Regions from separate parts of the Methylomonas sp. BW4-1 genome, predicted to be linked through region 2. Evidence: riboswitches for the same ligand, from Rfam matches in the RefSeq annotation. Region 2 holds a riboswitch; each other region holds the start of a gene.

Region 1 (7,292 bases), 240 kb from region 2:
ACCGAACAAAAGGTGACGTCATCATCGACCAGCAATAAATTGGGCTTATCCATAGGTAATTGGTTCATGCATACTCTCCTTAGCTAATAGCGGCAAACTGATTTCGACGCAGGCGCCGCCCGACTCTAAATTACTGAACTGTATTTTACCGCCGAGCCGCTTGATAGTGGTATAAGTCAAAAACAAGCCAACCCCCATGCCTTGCTTATTGCTCTTGACCGGTTGATGCCCGGCAAACTCGATAAATTCAGCGGGCAAACCTGGACCGAAATCCCTGATTTTCAAGTTTAGTGTTTCTTCATCCCATTCCACATGAAACTCGATGCCCGCATCGACCGGCGATGCCTCAGCTGCGTTATTTAGAATATTGATGATAGAGTGAGTCACGGTACGTTCCGCAATCACGCGCGCATCCATATCCACATTCGGCGAAATAAATAGTTTCAGCCGGGTAGCGGCTTTATGCGTGCGCCACTGGCCCAATACTTCATCGATATACTCGCTCACCAGCATCACCTTGCCGGATTCCGCCCGCATCTCGCCGGCGGAGGCCGACATCACCGACAAGGCTTGTTTGCAGCGATCAATCTGCTGCTGAACAATCACCAGTTTCTGGTGCATATCCGGGTAACGATGCTCCGACAACTCTTCCGCCATTTCATGCGTCAAAATGGCAATCGTCCCCAACGGTGTGCCCATATCGTGCGCGGCACTAGCCGCCAAGGTGCCCAGGGATACAACTCGTTCGTCGCGTAGCGCACTCTCGCGGGCATCCGCTAAATTTCGCTCACGTTCTTTCAAGGTTTTGGACAGTTCGACTACGAAAAAAGCCACCAAGCCGGCGCTAAACACAAAACCAAACCACATACCGAATACATGCAGATTGAAATAACGCCTGTCGTTCATCAAATGCATTTGCAGGCTCATTTCCGGCGTCATCTCCGTCATCGCCGGATGGGCCATGTGCGGCTCGACAACCGGCAAGGGTACGTTGTAGGCAATCAGCACCGTATACACGCAGGAGGTAATGATCACCATATTCCAGGCATAAGCCTGCGGCAGCATGATGGCAGTTACAATCAAAGGCAGCAGAAACACCCAGATGATGGGGTTTGATGCGCCACCGGTCAAATAAAGTAAGTAGGCCAGTGCGAGCACATCCATGCATATTTGCGAAAAAATCTCGTGCTCGGTAACTTCTTCCGGCGTCCTCAGCCGTAGCCAGGTGTAAAGATTAAGTATGGAAATCGCAAAAATCGCCAGCCAAAGCTGGTTTTGCGGCAAATTAATACCCAGACCGTTCACCGCAATAAACACCGCCACCGTAACGGCAAACAGCATCAAATTTCTAAGAATGTATAACCAACGCAGGTTTTCGCGAATGGATATTTCGGCTTTGGGCAGAATGTGTGAAAGCATAGAAACAACACTAAATTGAAGAAAGCATCGCAGCGATATACGACCGCCGCTTGCTTGAGAAGGTGGAAAGCCGACCAAACCTGGATGGCGGCCACCTAAGTATTCAATCGATTTTTGATAGCAAGCTTCACTCCAACCGCTAAGCGCAAGAGCAAATACGGAATTAAGCTAGCCGCTTACAAGATCGAAAGATAATCTACTAACTAATCCTTTCGGAGCAAGCGCCGCGGCCTGACGAATCATGTCCCAAAAAATAGTGCGGCATATCACGCACCAGCCAAACGCCAGCCGCCGTTTTTATCCACCCATCTCATGCTCAGCCAGTACCAAAACGTCATAGGCAGCATCATCGCAAACCATTCCCAATCGTCGATCAAAAATAATTTGGCAACCCAGCCATTGCCATCGAAATAGAGCGGCCAAGGCACACAGTAAAGAGTAAAAACAATACTACTCCAGATCAACAGTAACGCACCTTTACGGGTTTCTATACTGGACAGGGCCAGGAACACCCACAGCGGGGTTTTATCGGTTTTTTGCATACATCTCTCCACTGAAAAATCTCGTGCCAACCCAATGAGCGGCGCAACAACCTAACAATAAACGACTAGAAAATAAAGAAATTCCTGATCAAATCCCTCAAATCAAACTTCACTACCAAGCGGGGATTATCTTTCAGCAATTGAACTGTGTTATTTAAAATAAGCGCATGCGCTATTTCGCTGAATTTCGCCCGCAGCTCACTCATGCCATCCCAGGCAAAATAAGCAGCAATACAATGATATTTATATATTTTATTAAGTTGGCCCGCTATTCGCTGTAACTAGTGTACTTGCTTCGTGGTTTGCTTTCCGAAAAGCGGTTAGTAGGTCTCTATCCCTGCCATGTCTGCCGCTGGCGGAATGAGCAAATCTCTGAAAGCAAGCTTTGCCACACCCGTCGTGAGGCGGGGCCGGAAAATCACGGTTCTTAAAAAACGATTTAAAGAAGGCCGGATTGCCCCCATGCGCGCCATGGGCGAGGGCAAAGTTTGGCTCGCTGCTGTTGGTCAAGTTTTGTCAGTTTCGCTGTTACCTTTAATTCCAATAACAAAGAGGACGATCATGATCTTTCATAAAACGGCTATAGCAGCTATTTTGACAACTGGCCTGTCGGCTGTTTCCAGCCAAGCGTTCGCGCACTCTTACTACAACCTGACCGGCGCGGGCACAGTAGCCTCCGGTAACTCCGCTATCGGCTTCGGCATCGCCAACAGCATCAACGGCACAGACGGTGTATCTGCAAACTCCAACGGCACCAATAGAGTCGCTAACGGTACCAACGTTTATACAGTCGGCGACTTAAACGCGAACACCTTAATTCCGGGCACAGGTACCGCGGCTGAGACAGCCACAGAAGTAGCAGGCAATCTGCCCTATATGTGGTATTCAGGTCAGCATACAACAGCTACAGGTTTCACCAAACGCGAATTACATACCGGCTCCAGCGCTACAGACAACGATGGCGCACTGACAGCAAACCTTATTAGCTCAAACCCTAGCTTCGGCACCAACACTATCGGTAGCTTGTGGAAAGCTTACTCGGACAAAAACGGCGGCACCAACGCCGCCACCTGGGGCACCATCATGGCCGATCTGCCAGCTAATGGCGACCATCCTTACTTAGCGGTAGCAGGCAATTCGGCATCAACCGGCCTGGGACTGGACTACGGCTTGATTCATATTAGCTGCGGCGCAAACACGGCAAGCGCTAACTGCGCCAGCGCGGGCAATATCAAAACCACCATTACCGTGAAAAACGACGCCGATTACAGCCAATTTAACGGCTTATTGGACGTGGCCCTGTATCGCAATGTGGACAGCAGTTCCACATCTGACCGTAACGCGGCTGCCACAATCGGCGAAACGGGCCTGCAAGGCTCAAGCTTGGGCGAAGCTATCTGGACAGCCAGCATGAGCAGCACTTCCGACACCTTGTTCTACTCGTTTGTGTTCGACCAAGCCGAGTGGAATGCCACAGGCACACCCGGGCTGCACACCAATGGCTTTTATACCTTGGTGGTCGGCGCGCACGGTGGCGGCGCGCTCGATGGCGTAACCTACGACGTACTGGTTACCACTTCGGCAGTGCCTGTTCCAGGCGCAGTCTGGCTGTTCGGCAGCGCGATGGCCGGCTTGATCGGTTTCGGCCGCCGCAAACAAGCACTAGCGGCTTAATTACCCAGCGGGGTTGCCGCCAAACAACGGCAATCCCCTCACCAAGCGCTGTTTAACAACAGGCTTTAACTCATATATTTAATTCGATAGAGATCCAAAATGACTGCAAACTTAACCTTTAAGAAACTAGCATTAGCCGGCGCCATGGGCGCGTTAATGTCGATCAGCGGCATGGCTAGCGCTCACGTAACCTACAATTTAGCTTCCGGAGATCCCTTACCGGACGGTTCTGCCGCAGGCCCATGGTCGGCCGGCGATCCAGGCTATATTGGCAATTTGCCCGCCACCTGGGTAGCGATGATCCACAATGACGGCGGCGTTGCCAACTCGCAAACCGCCAGCGGCCACGGCATAGGCATGGGCGCCAAAGCTTATAAAGACGGCGCGACAAACTGGGGGCATACCGCCGATTACGGTTTGTTTGAACTGCATGCCGATGCGGAAGTGACCATCACCGTATCGTCGGACGGCTCCAATCTGCGCCCGGCTTTTGGTTTGTGGAGCGGCTGGGATACCGCGGGTAGCAGCAGTCGTCATCAAGAATACCTGAACAACGGTGCTCTGAATCCCATGGCTGCCAGCCCACTTGGCACAACGCTGGCTTTGGTTGACGCAAACGCCTGGGCCTTCGCAGCCACTCAAGGCACCACCGCCAGCGCGACGCTGACCCGTTTCCTGACTGCCGGTACTTACACACTGATTTTGGGTGGTTACGACGGCACGGTAGGCGGCGCCAATCTGGCCTATACCGCTACCATCTCCGCCGCCGCATCACCGGTACCCGTGCCGGGTGCAGTTTGGCTGTTCGGTAGCGCGATGGCCGGCTTAGTCGGTTTCGGCAAACGCAAAACCACAGAAAACGTCTGAGACGTATCTATGTCACTTAAAGCTGATTTTTAACCCGGCGCCCTTAATTACCAGTGTGATCAAGGGCCGGGTTAATCAGCAAGAAATTGGATCGGTTTCGGTCAAGGATGAACGGGGGCACGGAAGCTCCATTTTTACATCCGTTTGATCGTAGTCTACTTGATCAAAAAGCTTGAACAACCCTGCCCATTCGCTTCATTCGTAACCGAACGCATCGATATACGACGCTAAAATCGGTAATACGGGTTCGTAAAACTTTTCATAGTGCTGCCAACGCGCCACCGAGCGCGAATAAATCGGCTGAGCGACAGTGGCAAAACTCGGCGTGGCAATGTAACGGCCCTTAGCCTTCTCATGAAACGCGCTAACTTCGGCCACCCATTCCAAATCCAATAAGGTAAACACCCGGCGAAAACTGTTTTCGAAATCGTTGACCGTGTCCTCGTAACGCAATTCCATATAACGCGGCTGCATCATCGGTTTAATGTAAAACCACAGATCCATTACGGCCGCATATTGCTTGGCCACACCTTCCCAGCTCAGTAGATTGACTGTCACGCTAGACGGCTTAAACGCCTGCTGGAAGCAACTCAAACACACATCGCGCGGATCGCGTAGCGCAAAGATAATCCTGGCCTCCGGAAATAGGCTGCTGATCAGGCCAATATCGATACTGTTCAGCGCTACTTTATCGATAAAACATTTATTCAAGGCACCCGCGCCATATTCTTCGCTAACCCGCCGCCAATAGTAAGCGCGCAACTTTCGGACATCATCCAGACCAAGCTGGCGGAGGGCGGCCGGGATGTCTTCTCGCACACCGCTCAACCTTTGCAGTTCTTGAATCAAACCATGAATCAAATCATTTTCATCGGAGGTAAACACCTCGGGGTGCGCCGCCAACACTTGCTCGGTCAGCGTGGTACCGGAACGCAAAAAGCCCAGCAGAAACGTCGGCACCGGCAAGTTATCGGCAAAGTCGCTGAGAGCCCATCGATGCAGTAACGCCTGATCAAAGCCTTGCTTGTTACGTTGAATCGCACGAAATACCTGTCCGGCGTCAAGCGAGCTGAGTTCAGGTAATTGCTTATACAAAGCCTTAGCTTGCTGGCAAGCCGCAAACGATGCATCGTATTCTTCCAATTTATCCAGCACGCCAACCAACTCCTGCCAGGCGCGTGCGGTCTGCTGCATATTGCGATTGGCGGCTATCACAGCCTGAAAGCGCTGCTTGGCTGCCGGCAAACGGTTTAAATGCGCTTCCAGCACCGCCAGCATATTATTGCAGGCCGGATCATCCGGACGTAATTCGCAAACCTTGCTGGCAAAAGGCAAAGCGTCTTCGAATCGATTCACCCGCGTCAAATACAGGGCGCGATTATTCAGCGCGGCAGGGTTCTCAGGTTCCAGTTTGACCGCCAACTCGGTCAGTTTCAGCGCCGTATCCAAGTCACCCCAGTGATGTAATTGCTCGGCCAGTTCCAGCATAAAACGGATATTGCGGGTTTGCTGAGCGTCAATTTCCAATTGCTGGGCGGCCTGCTGTAGATAGGCCAAGCCTTCCCTGCGCTGCTGCTGCCAACACAAAGCCTGTCCCAATCCGGCCAGTGCTTGCGCATGATTGGGTTGGATCGCTAACACTTGCCGAAACCCATGCAACGTACCCGCCATATCGCGCCGGGCCACGGCTTGCCAGGCTTGCTTTAAGGCGGCGTCCACACTGGGTTTAAGCGGCCTCGCCGCCGATTCGGCTTGCTTTAAACAACAGGCTTTGTATTTTTTACCACTGCCACATGGGCACGGATCGTTACGGCCAAATTTAGCGTTGACGGTTGCTGTATTTTTCATATCGTTCCCTGACGAAGTTTGGCATTGATTATGGGCAGCAATTATAAATCCGCCAGCACGGCCAGCGCTTCTTGAATGTTACTAACTGCATGGATTTGCAAGTTCTTCACCGGGTCCTTGGGTTTGTTGCTCTTAGGAATAATCGCCTTTTTGAAACCGTGCTTGGCCGCCTCGTTGAGCCGAGCGTGACCGTTGGCGACCGGGCGAATTTCACCGTTTAAACCCACCTCGCCGAAGAACACCGTGTCGTAAGGAATAATCCGGTCCCGCAGACTGGAGACCACACCGACCAAGATCGCCAGGTCGGTACTGGTTTCTGACACCTTGATGCCGCCGACTACGTTGGCGTAAATCTCGTCGTTGCCGGTAAAAACCCCGCCGTGGCGCGACAACACTGCCAGCAACATGGCTAGCCGGTTTTGATCCAAACCCACCGCCAGCCGACGCGGATTGCCGTACTGACTTTCGGTGACCAGGGCCTGAATCTCCACCAGCAAGGGCCGGGTACCTTCCCACAGCACCGTCACCACGCTGCCCGGCGAGGGCTTTTCGGCGCGGGATAAAAACATCGCCGACGGGTTTTTCACTTCCTTCAAGCCGCTGCTTTCCATCGCAAAAAAACCCAACTCGCCGACGCTGCCGAAGCGGTTTTTGTCGGCCCGCAATACTCTAAACCGCGAATCGTCGGTGGACGACAACACCACTTGCGCATCGACGATGTGGCTCAAGGTCATAGGCCCGGCCAGCGATTGATCTTTGGTGACATGACCAACCATGAAAAACGACACGCCGGTGCGCTTAGCGTATTGCGTCAGATAGCTCGCGGATTCGCGCACCTGCGACACTGAGCCCGGCGCGGAGTCGGAGTCGGCGGTGTACATCACCTGGATCGAATCGATGATGACTACCTTGGGCTGTTCCTCGTCCAAGACTTGGCAAATC
Region 2 (7,292 bases):
TTCCGCGTTCTGGACCGAGTCCTTGGCCGATGAGTTATTGCGCTTTTTAACCGGGCGCTTGAAATGCCCGGACATTGCCGCCGAATTAACCCATGACACCTACCTGGGACTGCGGCAAATAGCCGAGAAAACGCCGCCGGATAATGCGCGGGCCATGGCGTTTCGGATTGCGATCAATCTGACCATCGATCATCAGCGCAAAACCATGGTCAGGGACCGTTACGGTGCCGACGAAGATATTGATGCGCTGGTTGATACCCTTCCCGGTAACGCCGCGCCGCCGGAACAGGTGTTGATAGGTCAACAACGTTTGGCCGCGTTGCAGCATGCGCTGGGCGAGTTGCCGCAAGCCTGCCGCACTGTGTTTTTACTGCATGGGGTCGATGGCCTGACCTATACCCAAATCGCCGAACGTTTGGGGATTTCCAAGTCCCAGGTCAATAAGCTGCTGGCCCAAGCCATGGCGCATTGCGCCCGGCAACTGGCCGATTAAACAGCAAGCCCGCATTATTTTTCCGCAACCCACTTCATCCCGATGCCGTTGACTGCCGCCGCTTGCCTTACTTGGTATGATCGCTTTCGCGCCTCGCACGTCTTTATCAATAACAGCCTTGCATAATGGGAGATTGCATGCCAGCGCCGTCCGATAAATCCGCTCACACCAGTCTGCAAGATCAGGCCATCGCCTGGCTGATTTGTCTGCGCGACGACAGATTGGACGATGCGGAACTCGAAGCCTTCGCCGATTGGTTGAGCCGCGACCCCTTGCATGCCCAGGCATTTACCGAGGCTGAGGCTTTGTTCAGCGATATGGTACTGGCAGGCAGTTTGTCCAGTGCGAGCGAATCGCTGCAACCCGGGTCTCGACACACGGCGGCGGAAAAAAATGCTGCCGCTGGCCAGATTATTGACCCGGCCCTATCTATCAGAAGGATTCCGTGTCAGCCGAGCTCGTCGAAGCCCGGGCTGGTGACCCCTGCGACAGGCTCAGGGCGAATGGTAATCAAGAGTAGGGCCGATAAACCAGCCAGCCGCCGGCCGTCGGCCAGGCCGCGCCGGCCCTGGTTTGCGGCCGGGCTGGCCGTCGCGGCGATGTGGCTGTTGGCGATTAGTCTGATCATGCCGCAACAAGCGCGCTTATTTAGCGATTATTTCAGCGACTACCGCACGCAAACCGGCGAAATTCGCGAGATTCAACTCAGCGACGGCAGCCGTTTGCTGATGAACACCAATAGCGCGGTTTCGGTAGCGTTCACCGCCGCGACCAGACGTATCATCTTGCACCACGGCCAGGTGCAATTTACGGTGGCAAAGGATAGCCGGCGGCCTTTCGACGTAGTGGCCGACGAGTTGACGGTCCGCGCCTTGGGCACGGTGTTTGACGTGTATAAAACCGCGACCGGGCCTACCGAGGTGAGCGTCCAGGAGCATGCCGTAGCGGTCAGTACGGCGGGTCGGGACAGTGACGTTACCGTCGCCCAGGGGCAAGGCTTGGTCTATCAACCCGGACTGCCGCTGCCGCATCCGCGGGCCGTGGGCGCGGAACAGTCCGCTTGGCGGCAGCATCGCCTGGTGATCAACGATAGACCTTTAGCTGACTTGATCAGCGAGTTGGAGCGCTATCGATTGGGACGGATATTTCTGGCGGATGCCGCACTTAAAAATCTGCGGGTAACCGGGGTGTTTTCTCTGGATACGCCCGATGAGGCACTGTCCTCGGTGCGTAAAGCACTGGCTTTGCAAGAAACCCGTATCGGTCCCTGGTGGGTGCTGCTGCATCGCTGATTTTTTGGGTGCTGTAAGCCACTCCGGGCAGCGCGCGCATGTCCAAAACGGTTTGGCGCATATGGGTCGAAAAATCCAGCCCACCGGCTCGAGCCTTCAACGGCTGTTCCCTATTTACCCGCATTCAAGCAAAAGTCGTCCCTCCGCCGGAAACTTCCTCAGTCGCGCAGCGCTGCGATTTTTTCAACGCGGTTTTGCCGGAATGGAGACGATTTTTTGCCAATCAGGAAATTTTTGTGATCGATTTTTGTGCTGAAACGACTTCTATGTTGAGAAACATTATTTTTCGGACAGGACGGATCTTGAAAGCACGGATTAACGATTTTCGCTACCCGCTGGCAGTGGACGTATGGCATCGGCCAGCCGTATATCTGTGCTATGCGCTGAAAGGCAATCGTGTCGGCGTCGATACCTGGGTGTTGATCGGGCTGGTGGCGGCCGGCGGACAATTGATCAGCGGCCAGGCGGTCGCTACGGAAGTGGTTCGCCACTTCAATATCGGCCGCCAGTCCTTAAACAACGCGCTGATTCAATTTGCCGCGCAAGCCAAGTTGGAATTGATTTTTTCAGCGGACATGTTGCGTGAGCTCGCCAGTCCGGAGCTGCGCGGGGACATGTCGGCAGAGCAGGCGTTGACACACTTGCTGCATGGCAGCGGTTTTACCTACCGTTTTATCGATACCGACACGGTGACTTTGGAACGCAGTCCGGCGGCAAAAGAAGTGTCTAGCCTGCCGCCCCCCGTTACCTTGGATGCCATGACTGTCGTGGGCTCGAAAACAGCGGAGGCCGGTGCGGAAATCGCCACCGAGCCGATGCTTGACGAGGCGCGGACCTATGCCGTCAGCCATATTGCCAGCGCTACCGGAACCGACACGCCAATCAAGCAAATCCCGCAGTCCGTGCACGCGCTTAACCGCCCCTTGTTAGACGACCAGCAAACGATCAACCTCAGCGAATCCTTAGTCAATGTTAGCGGCATAGTGGCGCGTAATACGCTTTACAGTCCGGTTATCGAAGGCACCTTAATTCGCGGTTTTCGTTCCGAACAACTGCTGGATGGCTTTACCCAGTACTACAACCCCGGCGACCGGGAAAGCACTATTAATATCGACAGAATCGAGGTGCTGAAGGGTTCCAACGCCTTGCTCTACAGCGGCGGCTCGGGCTCCCCGGTGGGCGGGGTGGTGAATCTGCTTGCCAAATTGCCGCAGGCCAAAGCCTTTGGCGAAGCGGGTTTTAGAATCGGCAGCCACAGCTTTTATCAGCCGTTTTTCGATGTCAATCAACCCCTAAACGCCAATATTTTGTTGCGCATGACCGGTGAATATACCAACGCCAGACACGACATCGACATAATCGAAACGCAGCGTTTTAACCTTAACCCGGCCCTGACGCTGACCGATAACGACCAAACCCGTTTGACGATCCAAGCCAAACTGTCGCGTTGGCAGCAACCGGAGTACCAGGGCTTGCCCGCCACCGGCAGCATCGCTGGTGATTTTGCTACCCGGCCCGATCTGTTCCCGGGGCCGGCCAATCTGCCCGATAGCCATTCAGATGCCGATGCGGTATGGGCTACGCTGGACCGGCAGCTCACCGGGAGCTGGCGCTTAAACCTGAAGGCGCGCTATGCGCAGGCTAAATTCGACGAGAAAATTCAGACCCTGTTCGGCAGCGATGGCCTGGTCGCGGACCGACCCTTGTTGCCGGCATCGCACTGGGCATTAGTGAACGCCGAATTGTTTCAACAACAGCATGAACGCAGCGTATTGGGCAATTTGCAGGGCAAATTTAAGCTGGGTCCCAGCGAAAATAATTTGTTACTGGGCGCGGATTACAGCCGTTTGCAAGATGCCGGCTTTATCGAGGGCGATTTCGGCGCCTTAGGATTCGGCGTAGGTACGGTCGATCTGCGGGCACCGCTATTTGACTCCCCTTATGCCGTACCCGGTCCGGGCCGGGAAAATCAGTTCATCGAAAACCTCACTTACGGCGCTTACCTGCAGTGGCAAAGCACGCTGTACCGGCGATTGCATTGGCTGTCCGGGCTTAGGCTGGGCAAGGTGGGTATCGATTTTAATAACGCGCAAACCGGGGTAAATGTCACCACGGATACGCTGAAATGGTTGCCGCGCCTCGGCGGCGTGATCGACCTAAACGAGGAGGTTTCCTGGTTTATTTCCTATAGCGAAGGCATGCGCGGCCAACCGTTTGTCAATTTCGTCGATACGCCGGCGCCGGAATTGTCCAATCATCTGGAAACCGGTTTGAAATTCAATTTTGCGAATCAATTCAGCGGCCAACTGGCGCTCTACCAAATTGAGCGTAGCCAGGTCGCGGTCACCGACAGCAGCGATTTCCTGCGGCGTTCGGTCGCCGCAGGGAAGCAACGCTCGCGCGGTATCGAAATGGATTTGCTCTGGCAACCGGTCGAGGGCTTCAGCGTGCTGGCAAACTATGCGCATACCGACGCCCGCTTCATGGACGATAAAGCCGGGGTGGCTGCCGGCAATCGCTTGGCTCAAGTCCCGGAAGATGCCGGGCGGCTCTGGGCGCATTACCGTTTTCAGCAGGATGAGTTGCAAGGTTTTAGCTTGGGTTTCGGCGTGTACGCCCGCGCCGGCGCTTATTTATCCAATAACAATCGCTTTAAAACCGCCGGCTACCACAGCTTCGACGCGGCGTTGGCTTACGAAACCGGGCGTTTCCAATGGGCGGCCACGGTCAAAAATCTCAGCGATGAGGATTATTTTCAGCCCTACGGCTATTTCGAAGGCCGGGTAGCGCCGGCAGCCGGCCGCGCCGGGTTTCTAAGTTTTTCAATCAAGTACTGATGCCGTCGTTAACTATTTGCCACAGGAGTTTTTCAGGAGCACCTCACTCAGGGATTTAGAGTGATGTCGTAAGGATCGCGACAAACATGCCACATCCGCCGCGAGACGGAGCCGGAAAGCCACGGGTCTTGGAGATTAAGACAGCCGGGTTACCTGCCAGTTAAAGACCCTAAATTCGGGTTGGCGATTTGCAGATTAACTTTAACCGTAATTTATTAAGGAATAAAAAATGACAATCTTGCACTACAACCGCACTCAATGGGTAAGCGCCGGCCTGCTCGCCTTCAGCGCATTGACCGCCGTTTTGGCGCCTGCTACAGCCAGCGCTGCACAAGTTAGCGGCGATGCCACCATTACCATCAACAATGCCGCTTTTGCGGCGGCATCGGTCAATGTCGGCAGTGGCTATCCGAATGGCTGGATTGTCGCGAAACATTGGGGTGCCAGCGACAATTTACTGGGTATCACCGGTGCAACCACCGGCGGAACGACGCTATCGGCAACCGCCAGCACAGCGATGTCGTTTGCGGTTAACGCCAACACCACGACCAACAGCTATCCGGCTGCCGGTCCCTATGGCCGTACCGAACAAGCCACGACGATGGACGCCGGCAATACCTCGGTTGGCCAAATCGGTTTGAGCGGCGCCTGGTTGTTGACCAGCCAAGGCGGCAGCGGCATTTTGACGCCATACGACTTTAGCCTGGTAAAAACCGGGAGCACTTGGAATATCAAAACCTACGATACCGGTTTTGGCTACCAAAATTTCTTGAAGCTGACCAACGTCTCCGAGTCGCTAAGCAGCAATGGCGAATTACTACTGAGCGGCGATTTGCAATGGACCGGATTGTGGGCCGGTTTGGTTGGCGCCAATACCAATGCCGTGGTCGGTACTTTTAGCCTGGCGCCCAGCACGGCGCCATCGGCGGTACCGGTACCGGCGGCGGTCTGGATGTTCGGCAGCGGGCTGCTGGGCTTGCTGGGTAAAAGTCGTAGAAAAGCCTCGGTCGCGGCCTAACTCGCAAATTGGGCTTGGGGCGGTCGCCAAGATTCGCTTCGGGCCCGGACTTTCGGCAATAAATCCCTCTTCGTGCCCGCATGCCGTCGACTACGGCCGCTTGTGTATTTAGGCAGGGAGAGGGCTTATTCTGACCATCCGCTGATAGGGATTTTATGAAGATCAACAAAAACTGTGGCTATCCCGCTTTGGTGGTGCGGGCGATGCTAGCCATCGGTCTGGGAGTGGCCTCAGCAAGCGCTGAAGCCACGCTATTGAATGCGCCTTCCGGCGGTACGTTTACGATGAACCTGGACCGGAATGCGCTGGCACCTTATGCCGGGGGCTATTACTTGTCGACGTTTTGGAGTACGGCAACGTCCAATGCTCATAATCCGGCCAACACCGGCGACCATTTGCTTAGCCAGCTCAATACCACCGAGATTTCCGGACTCAATCAGGTGTTCGAGTTGACGGCTATCGGTAACGATCCTAGTCCGCAAGCCAGTCAGCGTTACGTCAAAGCCACATCAGCCGATTTTGCCATCGATACCATCACGCTGGCCGGCGTGGCCGGGGCACAAGTGGGCATGACCGGCGTGCAGGGTTTTTATGCGCCGAACTGGCCGCCGACTGGAGCCGGCTTGGTCAACGGCGATTTTTCGCTGCTTTACGATGCCAACCGGCAAACTTTGGGCCGCACCGGTTGGTACCTAGCCAATAACATTTATTTCACGATGGCGGTGTACGACTTAAGCAATCTAAGCCTGAACTTTAGTAACGCCGGAAACTGGCAGTTGAGCGGCGATTTACTGATGTCGCCGGAAAACGCCGGCATGTTGCAAGGCGCGCAACTGGTCGATGTCGGCAGTTTCTGTTTGGGCACGGGTGCCTATGCCGGTTGCGGACAGGTATCGGCGGTGCCGCTACCCGCTGCGGTCTGGTTATTCGCTAGCGGCTTTTTGGGCTTTATCGGCATAGGCCGTAGGCCATATCTTTCAAGGAGTGTGACATTATGAAAATCAATAATCATCGATCATCCACCTGGCTATTAGCCGTTTTCGGTGTATTGTCGATCAGCCAAGCCCACGCTGCGACAGTCAGCGGCGGTGCGCTGGTCCTTAACCTAAACCGCGATGTGCTAATCGCCAGCCTTGACGTGAACGATTATCCGGACACGCCCACCGCGGACTTTCCGATTTGCTGCCGGCCTTCTATTTATCTGGAAGAGTTTTACGACGCTTCGGCGGCATCAAAAACCTTTGTTGAGCTGCGGGACGGCAATACGCCGGATTTGTACGATACGGTGGCCGATGAAATTCCGGCAACCGGTTTGCAATTTAGTGTCAACGGGCTGAGTCCGATAGTCAATCCGGGCGGGCGGCAGAACAGAAATACCACTTTCGCGTTCGAGCCCGGCAATTTGTTCGGCACTGCCAGCGGTAGTATCGGTCTGGGCGGTGTCATGCGTTTTAGGGTGGACGTCGATCCGCCGACCAATAGAGTGTTGTTGGGCGATATGACCTTGGAATACGATCCGGCTCTTGAAGCGGCAACGCCGGGGCGTTCCGGCTGGGTGATTACCAATCACATCGGTTTCGATGCGGGCGGTTTTGAGTTGTTTGATGTCACCACCGCAATAGTCGGGAATACGTTAAGCCTCAACGGCAATC
Region 3 (7,292 bases), 2.6 Mb from region 2:
TGCCAGTCGACGCTTGGGGCAAAGCGTATTTTTATATGCAGCCCGGCGCGCACGGCGAATTTGATTTGTATTCCTTCGGCGCCGACGGTGTGGAAGGCGGCAGCGAAGCCGGCGCGGACATCACCAATTGGGCGCAAAAATAAGTCAGGTTGAGGGCGTGAAGGTTCGCGGCTTTACGCTGATCGAGCTATTGATTGCTATGGTCCTGATCGGCGTGATGAGCAGCATGGCGATGCTGGCGATGGGCAATGCTGATCACAGCCAGCAGCAACAATTGGAAATTCAGCGGCTGGCGAAATTGCTGGAGCTGGCTGAGCAGGAAGCGATGATACGCGGCGACAGTATCGGTCTGGAATTGGTCGGTCAAGGGTATAGGTTTCTGTCGCCGACCCAAGGCAAGTGGCGGCCGGAGAATACTGATGCGGTCTTCAGACAACGGGATTTGCCAGCCGGTATGACCTTGGCATTGACCCTGGATGAAAAGCCGGTGTACCTGACTAAGCACTTTGGCAGCAAAGTGCATCCAGAGCCGCAGATTGTATTTACCCCGGACGGGGCCTCCGACGCATTTAAAATTGCCTTGGATTTAGCAAAAAGCGATCTCCGGTTTTGGCTGAGCAATACGGCGGACGAGGGCTTGGCCATTTCCAGCGCCGCTCTCAAGCCATGAAATACCCCGGCGACGGCGGTTTTACGCTGTTGGAGGTGCTGATTGCCTTGGCCCTGTTAGTCATCCTAATGGCCGGCTTGATCAAAATTACCGCCGATAACACCAAGAACCTTTGGTATCTGGAAAACAAAACCATAGCGGCGACGATAGCTGCCAATCGTGCGGTGCAATTGCGTCTGGATACCGAAAAGCCGGAGAACCAGGACGGCTGGGAAACCATGGCCGGGCGGCGCTGGTATTGGCAGGCCAAACGCGGCGTGACGCCGAGTCTCGGCGGCACGGTCTGGGATTATCGGATTGAAGTGTTTCTGGAAGGCGACAAGTCGCCTTATGCCGGATTGCTTAGTTATGTTCCGACCGGCCATGAATAATAGCGCCAGTCGCGGCTTCACCTTGCTGGAAATCCTGATCGCGATGGCCGTGTTTGCGATCATGGCGGCAATGGCTTACGCCGGATTGGGTGCGGTGTTGGACGCCAGAGCCGGTACCGAACAGCGCTCGGACAGCATCGCCGCGTTGCAGCAAACCTTGTACTTGCTGAACGAAGATTTAGCCCAGGCTTTGCCGCGCTCGATTCGGGACGAGTTCGGCAGCGAACAGCCGGCATTTTCCGGCGGAAATGGCGAGGAATTATTGACATTGACCCGCAGCGTGCCGGAATGGTCGGCGTTGTCGATGCGAAGTGATCTGCAGCGTGTCAGTTATCGACTGGAAAACGGCAGTTTGTACAGGCAGGTCTGGATCGTGTTGGACCGTACCCAGCAGACGCAATTTCGCCGGAAAAAATTGCTGAATGTGAGCGCGCTTGAATTGCGCTTTTACGGCAGCGACTGGATGACGCATTGGCCGGCGGACGGCAGCGGATTACCCAAAGCGGTGGAAGCTAATTTTAACTTGGCCGGTCTGGGCGACATGCGCCGGCTGTTTCTGGTGCGGGAATGAAGTCGCTAGATCAGAATCAACGAGGGATCGCGTTGATCACGGTGATGCTGATACTGGCCATCGCCACGGTCGCGGTCGTGTCCATGTCCAGCGCGCGGCAGCTGGATATACGCCGCACCGAAAATCAACTGCGCAGCATGCAAGCCTGGGAATATGCGTATGGCTTGGAAAGTTGGGCGATTGGCCGGCTGTCGGGTGATGTCGATGGTGTGGATGATACCTGGTCCAAACCGCTGGCAACGACCGTGGTGACTGGCGGCACGATGCAAGCACAGATTGAAGATTTGCAGGGGCGAATCAATCTGAACAACCTATTGGTGGAGGGCAAAATTTCCAAGGACGATATAAAGCGTCTGGAACGCTTGCTGGCCATTCTAAAACTGAAAGCCGAGCTGGTGCAGGCGATTGCCGATTGGGTTGATGCGGATATGGATGTCAGGTATCCGCATGGCGCGGAAGACGAAACCTACACGCGCAAAAAGCCGGCTTATCGCGCCGCTAACCGGCAATTTGCCGATGTCAGCGAGTTGCTGTTGGTACAAGGCATGACGCGCGAGACCTATCTGAAATTGCTGCCTTATGTCTACGCGGTGGAGGGTTACGCGCCGCTGAATGTTAATACCGCCAGTGCCACCGTGTTGCGTTGCTTGGCGGACGACATCAGCGCCGATCAGGCGGAATCCATGTTCAGAGCCCGAGGCAAGCCTTTTGCAAAAGTCGCCGAATTTTTAAAAGATGAAACGGTTGCCGACGCCGGCATCGGTAAATACGGCTTGGGCGTCAGTTCGCAACACTTTTTATTACAAGGGCAAATCGATATGGGCAAAACCCATTTGCAGTTTGAGTCGCAATTGCAGCGCGATAGTGGTGGCGCGCAAGTGGTGAAGCGCCAGCGCCAGCGCCAGGGCTTGGCGCATGGCTGAAAAACTGCTGGTCAGATTCGGCGCCGAATCGGCCGATAAACTGGAATGGTTGAATCTTGTCGAGCCTGATAGCCAGCCGACATCAGGCACGATGGCCGAGTTGGCAGCGGCTGCGCAGGGTAAGTCTGTGCTGCTGTTATTGCCGGCTGCCTCGGTGTTGTTATTACAAATCGAGCTGGCGGTTAAAACCACCGCACAACTGAAAAAAGCCTTGCCGTTTGCCTTGGAAGACCTGCTTGCCGAGGACGTGGAAAATTACCATCTGGTTTGGTTGAAGCAAGACCGGGACAAACTCGCCGTCGCGGCAATTACCCACGAAACATTAGCGGCGCTGCTTACACCGTTTCGAGAAGCCGGTTTGCTGCTGGATGGCGCGTATCCCGAAACCTTATGCCTGCCGTATCAGCCTGGGCAAGCCACTTTGTTGCTCGACGACAGCAACGCTATTTTGCGTAGCGCTGCCTATCTGGGCGGCGGCGTGGATACGCAATTTCTGCCGCAATTGTTGGAAAAAGCCTGTGCCGAAGGTGCTGATTTTCAGACGTTACTGCTATGCAAAGGCAGCGAAGACAGCAAGCTGCCGGACGGTTTGGCAAATACCTGTTTGGAAACAGTCATAACAAAGCCTTTGCCATTCATGGCGAGTGCCGTCGAATTATTGCCCTCCGAGCTGAATTTGTTGAGCGGCGCTTATGCCGTCAGTAGTCGAAAGGTAGGCCGCTGGCAACAGTGGCTGCCGGCGGCCATTGTTCTGGGTGTAGCCTTGGCGGTGCAGAGCTACGCCTTATTGCACACCTACTGGCAACAGCAAGCCGAGCTGAGCGAATTGGACGCTAAAACCCAAGCGCTGTTCAAACAAAGCTTTCCCGAGGTGAAACGCATCGTCAATGTCAAAGCCCAAGCCGAGCAACAACTGGCGCAGCTCAGAAAACAACAGGCTTTTGCCGGTAGCGGCTTCATGCGTTTGATCTACCGTTCCGGCTTGGTGTTGAAAGACGCACCGGCCGTACACTTGAAAAAGCTCAATTTCCTGAACGGCGGTTTGCAGTTACATCTGCTTGCCGACGACATCGGCCAACTGGAGCAATTCAAACAGCAGTTGCAAAGCAGCATGCAAGTCAAAATTCAATCCGCCGACAGCGGTGCAAACGGCGTGGAGGCGCAACTTGAGATTCGCGAAAAATGACATAGCGCAACGCTTCGCCGAATTAACGCCCAGAGAGCGAGTACTGGCGCTGGGTGGTGTGTTGGTCGTGCTGATGTATGGCGCATACCTGCTGTTTTACCAACCAATTGCTGAACAAAGCCGCTTGCTGAACCTAAAAATCCAGGCGCAACAGCAAATCTATACCTACTTACAACAAGTCGGCAACGAAGCGGCGGCTTTGCGGCAACAGGCTACGGTTGATGCACCGGCATTGGATGGCGCTAATCAATCGCCGCTGGCTCTAGTCGATTTCAGCAGCCAGCAGCTGGAGATAAAACCGGCGATCAAACACCTGTCCCCGGAAGGCGAGGACAAAGTCAGCGTCTGGCTGGAAAATCTGGCCTTCGACCGACTGATGTCATGGTTGACAATTTTGGAAACCAAACACCGCTTGCAAGTGCTGCAAATCGATGTGGAAAAACCGGCCGATGCGGACGGTATCGTTAACGCCAAAGTCTTATTGGGCGTTGTTTAGCCCGCCTTCATATTAGCCTGGCCTTTAACGTCCGTCGCTCCCGCGCAGGCGGGAGCCCAGTGTCGCAATGGATTGGTGAAGCGGTCGCAAGGCGTTTGCTTGTCGGGGAATGCCGTGTTCAGCGCACGCAGAGTTCGAAGCTTGCCATCCATGGCACCGGACGCCCTTATCCCGGCGGCATGACGGACTTTTTGGGTTTAACTAACTTGCTCAATAGCCAGCAAGGGCTTTGCCGTCGAGAGCTCACGACAATTCATACCTAGACCACGTCCCACTGCTATTAAGTTAAGAGCAGATGGTTCTATCTCCCCTCATCCCAACCTTCTCCCGGAGGGAGAAGGGGCTTCTTCTTTCGCTCAATGGCAGTGAGGCAATGCCCGCAAAAAGAATCTTAAATTTCATAGCTCCCTCCCGCGCCCAGTCATCAGCTGAATTTTCGTGTTAGCGGCCAGCTTTGTAATACAGATGTATTACATGTCACGTTAATTTAACAATGCTGTAACCGAAACGCCGCTATTGCTCTGGAATAATTCGCGCCAAGTTGAGGGGTTGAGGAACGGCCGTTCAGCAAAGATTCGGGAGCAACTAGGGAACACGGACGGCACGAACAAGGAGCGGCGAAGGAAGAGGATAGGGAGGAGGCTAGGCGGAACATGGTCGCGGGGGCAACAAAGCGGCGCTGTCAGGATGTTAGATGGTGTCGAGTGCAATCTAAAGCGTGTAAAAGCCAAACTCGTTGTGAAGCGGGGACGGAAAGTCACGGGTCTTGCTGGTCAAGACGGCTGGGCTGTCACCTTATGTCATTAATCGAAATTTAAACATGAGGTTTTAAAAATGAAATTGTCTAAAAAATTGTTGGCAGTTGCAGTATTGGCAGCGGCCGCTTCAGGCGCCGCGGAAGCGCGTATCCAAGCTATCGGCGATGCAACAGCAGACGGTAGTGAGTTTTTGTTTAACCTGGTTAACTACACAGCACAAAACTCTTACACGCTGGATTTGGGCATCACTGTTGAACAATTTTTGGCTAACCCCAGCCAACCATTGTCATTCACACTGAGCGACAACAACTTCCAATCGTTCGCTGCTGCTTACACTGCCGGCAACAACGTTACTTGGGGTGTTTCTGGTGGGCATGGGATTTTGGCCGAGCCAGCTGATGTTGTTAAAGCGGGCTTCTATACCACTTCAGTAGTACCTTCTCCTGCTAGCATCGATACAAATTGGTCAGACATCAGTAATTCGATGGGTGTATGGAATGATTTGGTCAGCTATGTCCAAACTCAAGATGCTAACGCCAATAACCTGAGCACCTTCAAAACTATCGGCCAAAACGGTTACACCGCTGTTTACGGTAACGATTTCTTAACCGCTTTGCCATTCACCGCGCAAGGCCAACTGGGCACCGCTTTGGCGTTCGTTCATGAAAAAGTCAATGCCGACGATTTCGATACCGGCGAATTGGAAACTTTCCCAGGTGTATGGAATTTTGCAATCAACGGTAACGTGGGCTCATTGACCTATACAGCTGCACCTGCTGCTGTGCCACTACCTGCCGCGGTTTGGATGTTCGGCGCCGGTTTGATGGGCGTACTGCGCGCCACTCGTCGTAAATCGCTGGCGGTTTAATTCCGCAAACGTCTTGAGCCGGCCGGATTCTGTTTCGCTGGTTCCCCCTTCATGAACGGGTCGGCTCACACTTTAAATTCAATCAATTGAGAGATATACAATGAAAAAGCAATTATTGTCTGCTGCTATCGCAGTGGCTTCTCTGGCAGGTTTCTCGCAAGGTGCATTTGCACATGCGCCTAGCGTCACGCCGGATATCGAAATCTTCATGTCCGGCGCTACCGCGCAAGACAAAGCCCTGGCTGCCTTGTTTGTGAACTTGTGCGACGCCGGTACTTTGGATGTATTTAAAGACAACGGTACAGCGGGTTCCGAAGGTAAAAACCATAGTGCTTATTTCTGCACACTGAACTCTACTAACGTACCCGGCCTAACCGTTAACGGTTCTGCGGCAACTACTGCTAAAGTCCTGTTCCACAAACGTTCTGCCGGCGGTTCTGCGCAAGGCGTTAACCCGCTGATCGACGGCGTGGCGATTGCGGCGATGCGTATCGACAACGGTAACTGTACCCAACAAGGCGCAACCAACACTTGGTTTTGCAACGCTAGCGGCGCTAACCTGACTAACGTGGTCTCCGATGCCGGTATTTCCGATGTTGAGCCAAAATTGTTTGTGGGCCCAAACAAACCCTCAAACGCTTCTGCGGTTGATCCAGTAGCCGTCGACGCGACTCTGAACGTGGTGCCTGCGGCGGCCTTGGTGTTTGGTGTGCCGGTTTCCGATAACTTGTATGTGGCTTTGCAAAGAGCGCAAAACCTGTTGGCCGGTTTTGGCGGCAGCTGCGCACCAGGCGATTACACCGAAGCCTGTATGCCTAGCTTGAGCAAACAACAAGTGGCTGAGTTGATCTCCGGTCAAATCAAAAGATGGTCCGAGTTTAAAGTCAACGGTACGGCCTTAACCGCCTTGACTGCTGGTTTGACTTACACCGATTCCGACGGCACTGTCAGAAACGTAACCCCTAACGATACTAAAGTGCATTATTGCAAACGTATCGACGGTTCCGGTACCGGCGCGCAACAGTACGTTAAATTCCTAAACAACCCTTGCAGCACGGCCGGTCTGGATCCTGACTGGGCGGGTTCTCCTTTGGCGGGTCCTGTGAAGCATGAAATCAGCGGTTCCGGCGATATGGAATTGTGCCTGGAAGACTTTGCCGACGGCGAAGCGGTTGCTAAACAAATCACCACGACTAACCCTGATGTGTTCAACACCGCAGTTAACACTGCCGGTAATAGAGCATGGGCTATCGGCCAACAAAGCTTGGAAAACAATGCTACGCATGCCAAGCATTACCGCTTTATCAAAGTGGACGGTGTAGCACCAACTCTGGAACAAGCCTTCAGAGGCAAGTATATGGATTGGGTTGAGCAAACCTTCCAATGGCGTAAAGCTATCAGCGCTGATAAATCCACCATCATCGCTAAAATCGCTGCCGACGCCGCTTC

Evidence for each region. Region 2 has a riboswitch for cyclic di-GMP ahead of ACH5Y9_RS24825 (hypothetical protein). Riboswitches for the same ligand answer to the same signal wherever they lie in the genome.
Region 1: it holds a riboswitch for cyclic di-GMP, as region 2 does, so the genes downstream of both, ACH5Y9_RS00605 (hypothetical protein) here and ACH5Y9_RS24825 (hypothetical protein) in region 2, are expected to answer to the same signal.
Region 3: it holds a riboswitch for cyclic di-GMP, as region 2 does, so the genes downstream of both, ACH5Y9_RS12580 (hypothetical protein) here and ACH5Y9_RS24825 (hypothetical protein) in region 2, are expected to answer to the same signal.

Annotation. Positions count from the first base shown of each region.
Region 1 covers NZ_CP184125.1:130,048-137,339, reverse strand. Annotated here, with positions in the region: gene ACH5Y9_RS00620 (response regulator transcription factor) at 1-68, opposite strand, end outside; gene ACH5Y9_RS00615 (ATP-binding protein) at 46-1,419, opposite strand; gene ACH5Y9_RS00610 (hypothetical protein) at 1,686-1,961, opposite strand; cyclic di-GMP riboswitch class I at 2,339-2,423, shown strand; gene ACH5Y9_RS00605 (hypothetical protein) at 2,523-3,635, shown strand; gene ACH5Y9_RS00600 (hypothetical protein) at 3,735-4,502, shown strand; gene ACH5Y9_RS00595 (sulfotransferase) at 4,698-6,350, opposite strand; gene radA (DNA repair protein RadA) at 6,392-7,292, opposite strand, start outside.
Region 2 covers NZ_CP184125.1:5,315,756-5,323,047, forward strand. Annotated here, with positions in the region: gene ACH5Y9_RS24810 (sigma-70 family RNA polymerase sigma factor) at 1-493, shown strand, start outside; gene ACH5Y9_RS24815 (FecR family protein) at 631-1,785, shown strand; gene ACH5Y9_RS24820 (TonB-dependent siderophore receptor) at 2,088-4,622, shown strand; cyclic di-GMP riboswitch class I at 4,701-4,779, shown strand; gene ACH5Y9_RS24825 (hypothetical protein) at 4,852-5,640, shown strand; gene ACH5Y9_RS24830 (hypothetical protein) at 5,796-6,638, shown strand; gene ACH5Y9_RS24835 (hypothetical protein) at 6,635-7,292, shown strand, end outside.
Region 3 covers NZ_CP184125.1:2,732,054-2,739,345, reverse strand. Annotated here, with positions in the region: gene gspG (type II secretion system major pseudopilin GspG) at 1-143, shown strand, start outside; gene gspH (type II secretion system minor pseudopilin GspH) at 128-670, shown strand; gene gspI (type II secretion system minor pseudopilin GspI) at 667-1,041, shown strand; gene gspJ (type II secretion system minor pseudopilin GspJ) at 1,034-1,612, shown strand; gene gspK (type II secretion system minor pseudopilin GspK) at 1,609-2,535, shown strand; gene gspL (type II secretion system protein GspL) at 2,528-3,721, shown strand; gene gspM (type II secretion system protein GspM) at 3,702-4,217, shown strand; cyclic di-GMP riboswitch class I at 4,934-5,012, shown strand; gene ACH5Y9_RS12580 (hypothetical protein) at 5,052-5,843, shown strand; gene ACH5Y9_RS12575 (hypothetical protein) at 5,944-7,292, shown strand, end outside.